2 regions of the Corynebacterium kalinowskii genome follow, and region 2 is predicted to be linked to the other one. Evidence: predicted binding sites of a transcription regulator. Region 2 holds the regulator's gene; the other holds the start of a gene.
What was found. Region 2 encodes LexA, which represses DNA repair genes until DNA is damaged. Its sites were predicted from a motif close to CGAACANNTGTTCG; they were not measured.
Positions count from the first base shown of each region.

Region 1 (3,414 bases), 600 kb from region 2:
ATCGGCGATGGGACGGTCGCAGATCACCATGCCACCAGAGTGAATGCCCAGGTGGCGCGGCTGTCCCTGGAACTGCGCCGCGAGCTCCAGCACGCGCTGGGGAGGCTCTGCGACACCACGCGACCAAGCATCGCAGCTGCCTTGCGGATAACCGAGCGCGCGCCCAGCATCGCGGATTGCCCCCTTGCGGCGATAGGTGATCACGTTCGCCACCTGCGCCGCATTCTCGCGCCCGTACTTGCCGTAGACATACTGAATCACTTCCTCGCGACGCCCCGATTCGATGTCAATGTCAATGTCCGGCGGACCGTCGCGGTCCGGAGAAAGGAAGCGCTCGAAGAGCAGGCCAGCCTGGATCGGCTCCACCGCGGTGATACCCAGCGCGAAGCACACCGCGGAGTTCGCTGCCGAGCCGCGCCCCTGGCACAAAATGTTTGACGACCGGCAAAAATCCACCAGGTCCATAACAATGAGGAAATAGCCCGGAAAACCCAAGTTCTCGATCACTGACAGCTCATAGGCGATTTGCTTCTTCGCCTGTTCTTGCACCTCTTCGGTGCGGGTGGCGTACCGACCATCGAAGCGCTGCCAGGTTAGATGCGCCAACCAGCTCATCTCCGTGTGTCCCTCCGGCACATCCCAGTGTGGGAGATTCGGCGCCACCAGATCCAGTGTGAAGGCGCACGTCTCCGCGAGTGTCACGGTGTAGTCGATGAGGTCACTGGCGTCCGGTACCGCCTGCCGCAGCACTGCCTCCGAGCGCAGCCACGCCCCACCCACGGGGTGCAGCTCAGGCTCGGCGCGCCCCACATCAAGGCGTAGTTTGAGCGCTGCCTTCGCTGCAGCTAGGCGCGCGTCCGCCCGGGTGGCAGCAGTGGGCATTCCCGACATGATCCCCTGCAGCCCATATTTATCCTGCAATTGACGCAGTTCAGCCAAGCGATCGGCATCACTGGGCAGCATGAGCGCCTGGTGCTCCAGCACCACGTTGCCCACGCCAAAGACAGACACCAAAGCATCTACTGCCGGAAACCACCGGTGATCAGCTAGAACAACCCAGTGCTGGGCGTGCACCCCGAGCTCTTCAAGCGGCGGGTAGCTACACGTATCCTTCGCTCCCCCAGCCATACGAGCCGCAGAGATGACGTGTGAGAGGCGCCGGTAGCCTTCGGGAGACCTGGCGAGGATGGTGAGGGGGGCGTCGATAAGCGAAAGTTCCGCACCAAACACCGTCTTGATACCCGCCTGAGTGGCGGCTTCCGCGAACTTGACCGCGCCGAAGAAACCGTCGCGGTCAATGATCCCAAGGGCGGGCATGCCGAGTTCCACCGCGCGGGCCACCAGATCCTCTGGATCCGACGCACCGACGAGGAAATTGTAGGAACTGCGGGCGTGGAGTTCGACAAAGTCCCCTCGCACGGTAGGGCGAACATCATCCACGGGGGAACCGGCATGCAGCACCGATACGGGCGTCTCCACCTGCCGACCACTGAGGATCTTTTCGAGCTTTGACCAGCTCAGTGGCCGACCATTAAAGCCGACGGGTCCCCCATTCCATTCCATGCCCCCATAATAGCCAGATTAGAACAGGTGTTCCAAAGTTGATGTGGCAAAATTTATCGTGCGTTCGCACCCCTTTTAGCTGGAAAGGAACACGGCCGAACGGGCTATTTTCCGCCACAACCACAATGTGACTAGAGTCACAAATGTAAGCAAAGTTCCCGCTCACCAGCCCACCCGATCCACAATCCGCCCAAAAACAGACCAAGCTTTCTAGACCAAGCTGTACATTAACCGGATGAGTTGCTAGGGTTTTCATCAATAAACAGAACGCTTAGTCTAGAAAGGTAAAAGAAAATGAACCTCCGCCGTACCGCCGCCCTCGGGCTGGCCACCATCCTCGCCGCCACCTCACTCACCGCTTGCGGTCGAGGTGCCTCCGACACGGATGCAATTAAGCTCGGCACCACCGAAGCCGACATGGGCTACTGGTCGGTATTCATCGACGAGGCTGACAAGGCTGGCCTCAAGATCGAGACCAAGCAGTTTGCAGATTACAACACCCCGAACCGCGCGCTCGCCGAGGGTGAAATTGACGCTAACCTCTTCCAGCACCTCAAGTTCCTCTCCGAGCACAATGCCGCTTCCGGCGACAACCTGCTGCCTATCGGCTCCACTCAGATCGTGCCGCTGGCGCTGTACTGGAAGGGCCACAACTCTATCGACGGCATCGAGGGCCAGGACGTCGCCGTCCCTAACGACCCTTCCAACCAGGGCCGCGCCATCAACGTGCTCGTGCAGGCTGGGCTGATCACCCTCAAGACCCCAGGTCTGGTTACTCCTACCCCAGCTGACATCGATGAGGCTGCTTCCAAGGTCAAGATCGTCGCTGTAGATTCCGCACAGACCCCAGCGGTCTACAACGAGGGCAAGCCTGCCGTCATCAACAACACCTTCCTGGAGCGCGCCAGCATCGATCCAGGCCTGGCCGTGTTCAAGGATGACCCGAACTCCACCGAGGCCGAGCCGTACATCAATGCCATCGTGGTTCGCGAGGATAAGGTAAATGACGAAAAGCTCGCTAAGCTTGTCGATGTTTACCACACCGAAGCCGTCCAAAAGGCGCTCGCCGAGGATTCCAAGGGCACATCTGTCGAGGTCAAGCGCGACAAGGAAGACCTGAAGAAGATCGTCGAGCGACTCGAAGCTGACGCAAAGAAGTAAAAGGACACCCGTGACCGACGCATCCCGTCCCGGCACTCGCATCGAGTTCCGGGACATCACCAAAGTCTTCCGCACCGGAAAGAAGACCCTCAACGCGCTCGACGGCATCACCCTGACCGTCGAACCGGGCGAGGTCATCGGCATCATCGGCTACTCGGGCGCAGGCAAGTCCACGCTCGTGCGCCTGATTAATGGCCTCGAGACTGCCACGTCTGGGCAGCTGCTTCTCGACGACATCGATGTCGTCGGCATGTCGGAGAAGAAACTCCGCTCCCTCCGCCGCGACATCGGCATGATCTTCCAGCAATTCAATCTGTTCTCCTCCCGCACCGCGGCTGGAAACGTGGCGTATCCGCTGGAGCTGGCCGGGATGCCGAAGAAGGAGCGTGAGGCTCGGGTCAAGGAGCTGCTTGACTTCGTCGGACTCGGAGACAAAGCAGGCCACTACCCTGAGCAGCTGTCGGGCGGCCAGAAGCAGCGCGTCGGCATTGCTCGCGCTCTCGCCACCCAGCCACGCTTGCTGCTCGCGGACGAGGCCACCTCGGCACTCGACCCAGAAACCACGCATGACGTGCTGGAACTGCTGCGCCGCGTGAATGAGGAATTCGGCATCACTATCGTCGTGATCACCCACGAGATGGACGTAGTGCGTTCCATCGCCGACAAGGTCGCTGTGATGGAGGCCGGCAA
Region 1 is NZ_CP046452.1:2,008,499-2,011,912, forward strand. It holds gene CKALI_RS09560 (error-prone DNA polymerase) at 1-1,563, opposite strand, end outside; gene CKALI_RS09565 (MetQ/NlpA family ABC transporter substrate-binding protein) at 1,858-2,724, shown strand; gene CKALI_RS09570 (methionine ABC transporter ATP-binding protein) at 2,735-3,414, shown strand, end outside.
Region 1: the regulator LexA is predicted to act here: its motif matches at 1,584-1,597, upstream of CKALI_RS09560 (error-prone DNA polymerase).

Region 2 (3,414 bases):
GATTGCCTCCGGCGCATTTGAATCAGTGATAACGACGTCGATGTCGTCGATTCCAGCGAAGCTCACCAGGTAATCGTTACCCAGCTTGGTGGAATCGCAGAGCACGACGACCTGTTGCGCATTGGTAATCATCGCGCGCTTCACAGCGGCTTCTTGGGAATCAGCTGTAGAAAGTCCATGGTCAAGCGTCAGCGCGTTCGTACCTATGAAGGCGACTTCGGCACGCATCAGCGCCAGGGTACGCAATGCTGTGTCGCCAACAACGGCCTGGGTGATAGCGCGCACCGTGCCACCGAGTAGCTGCACTTCGTCGATACCGTGGTTGGCTAGACCCAATGCAATGGACAAGCAGTTGGTGACGATTGACCATTGGCGCGCATTGTGCTGTTCAGCGAGGAGGTCGGCGAACGCGGAAATGGTGGTACCGGCATCAAGAAAGATGCCACCGTTACGATCGGGAAGAAACTCCAAGGCTGCCCGAGCAATGGCCATCTTGGCGTCGGAGGCCGACTTATACCGGGCGTCTAGGCTGAATTCGGTGGTGAGGAAACTTTGCGTAGCAACTGCTCCGCCGTGCACTCGATGGATGATTCCATCTTGGGCAAGAACCGCGAGGTCTCGGCGAACCGTCTCTGCGGTGACATCGAACTTCTGAGCAAGGTCTGTGACGTTCACTCGGCCCTCGATGGCAGTGAGGGACGCGATTTGACGTCGTCGCTCTTCTGCGTACATGTGGACTCCTCGGTAAGCGTGGCCGAACAGCGAAATTATCGCCAGGTGACCTAATCGCATTGGTCGCGTTCGGGGCTTCGATATTCATGAAATGTATTGAATAAATCGAGTCCAGTCTCCCACATGACACCTGTCTGATCGGGCAAACCGGACATAGTGTGGCGAAGAAGGTAGTGAAACTACCCCCGAATGTGGAGCGAGATCCGTAGCTAAAGCTTGCGGAGCACGGAGACCACTTTGCCCATGATCTCTGCTTGCTCACCGGGAATAGGGGAGAAGGAATCGTTGTGGGGTAGTAGCCAAACGCCGGTGGAGTCCTTGTGGAATTCCTTTACGGTAGCTTCTCCGTCGATCATGGCGGCAACGAACTCACCTTGCTCGGCCACCGGCTGGGAACGAACAACCACCCAGTCACCATCCAAAATTCCGGCATCCTTCATTGAAAGTCCGACAACTTGAAGCATGAACAGCTCGCCATCGCCAACAATTTCTGCCGGGAGGGGGAAGTAGTCTTCGATATTTTGCTCGGCAAGAATTGGATTGCCAGCGGCGATGCTGCCTACTACTGGAATGTAATGAGCGGGCACAGCATCGTTTGGGGCATCCTTTGCCTGCTGTTCCTTCTTCCAACCAACCTTAGGTCCAGCCTTAGGTTTGTTCGCGTCCGGCATGATTCGAACGTCTACTGCGCGTGGCTTGTTTGGGTCACGGCGTAGGAACCCCTTCTCCTCGAGCTGGCGGAGTTGATAGGCGACGGACGATGTGGACTGCAGATCGACCGCGTCTCCGATCTCGCGAATGCTAGGCGGATATCCGCGCAGCACAACCGCGTCCCGAATAACTTCCAGGATGCGGCGTTGACGATCAGTGAGCTTTGGAGGTTGATTGCTGCGCTTTGCGGGAGGCATGACAAGTCCTTTGTGGCTATGAGCGAACATCTTCGAACAGATAGAGAGATGTGCTGGCAGTTGATGGCGTTGAAAGTTTCGAATACGGCCGAGTGGTAACAGCCTTGTCCCTATCGTATCAAGCGAACATGCAGGTGTCACGCGCATAAGCGGGTGTGGTGTAGTTTTCTTTCGAAAATATGGGCCAAAGGTAGACATTCGAAAACCAATGTGCTAAAAATCGAACATAGGAACTAAATTCGAACATGAGGGCGAACGAGTGTCCGGTCAGTCGGAAGCGTCTTCTACAGTTCAACTAAATCAACGAAAGGTAACTACATGACCACCATGATCTACCCACGAGGCCAGCGTATTTCTTCCACCCGAACTTCGCAGCGCGGACCACTCGTAACCCCCGTGCCTCCCGCTGCTACCTGGAACGGCGGGCTGGATCAGCGACCGGTTTCGGTACGAACTCATGTGTCCGCAACGCAGTATCGTAAACATCCGGATAAGTCCCTGAAGAGTCCTCGGATGCGCAAACAGCGCTATCGGGATGCGGTCGGACAATTTGCATTAGGTGGCGTTCTTGGACTCACTGCAGTCATAGGAATGCTTGCAGTAAACGGTACCGCCGAGGAAGATGTGGTAGGCCCTACTACGATCAGCGTCGCCACAATGGACGTGAAGTAGTACGAACGAGTGGGCGTAACCGATAGACTAGCAACGCAAGAGACGCGTTCGAATGCGTCGCGCCCACCATTCACACCTTGTACGGAGCCCGAAGACCCGTGTATTGCCCGTTTTGTCACCACACCTCGTCGCGAGTCATCGATTCTCGTGTTTTTGATGCTGGCGCAGCAATTCGCCGACGCCGAGAATGTTCTCAGTGCGAGGGGCGCTTTACAACGGTAGAAAAGGCTGTGCTCCTGGTGATAAAGCGCAATGGTGTCACCGAACCGTTCAGTCGCGAGAAGGTCATTACCGGTGTGCGTCGTGCTTGCCAAGGGCGAGATGTCTCTGACGATGCGCTAAAGCGCCTCGCTCAGGAGGTAGAAGAGACCGTACGCGCCCACGGTAGTAGTCAGATCAATGCCAATGACATCGGCCTAGCTATCCTGGAACCGCTGCGCGAACTGGATGAGGTCGCCTACCTACGATTTGCCTCAGTGTATAAGTCGTTTGAGAGCGCGGACGACTTTGAATCCGAGATTCGCTTGATGCGACGCCGAGCTCGACAACAGTAGGAAACCGTCACCGGAGCTTTGCAATTGCCTTCTCAATTCGTCGAGCTGACACCGGGTGCGCGGTACCAAGCTGTTGGGCAAACAGGCTAACTCTTAATTCCTGCAGCATCCATCTGACGTCTTTCACTGCTGTGGTTTTGTCTCGCCCGATCGGTAGCTGCTTCAATCGAGCTTCCAGCAGTACTTCGCACGCTGAGACTTCGTCTTGCAAATCAGCATCCCGATCGGGATCTCGATCCATCGCATCCAACCGAATTCTCATGGCCTTGAGGTATCGAGGTAGGTGACGAAGACGTGCACTGCCATGCACACTTAACGCATGCGGTGGCAAAAGAAACTCGAGCTGAGCCTGCATGTCATCAATCGCATCGCCGGACCAGCCGTCTAAGTCGGAGCGTATGTCCAGGTAGTCCACTAGCGCTGGTGCGAGGGAGACGACCATCTGCCGTACCGCGCCAGCTACAGCAGGTTTGATGCTTTCGGTCAGTTGCGTGAAGGCAGCTGGCGTTCGCACTGGTCCGCCGGCAGCGATGAGCAAGTCACGTACT
Region 2 is NZ_CP046452.1:1,406,112-1,409,525, reverse strand. It holds gene CKALI_RS06640 (DeoR/GlpR family DNA-binding transcription regulator) at 1-732, opposite strand, end outside; gene lexA (transcriptional repressor LexA) at 942-1,640, opposite strand; gene CKALI_RS06630 (hypothetical protein) at 1,959-2,312, shown strand; gene nrdR (transcriptional regulator NrdR) at 2,411-2,866, shown strand; gene hrpA (ATP-dependent RNA helicase HrpA) at 2,874-3,414, opposite strand, start outside.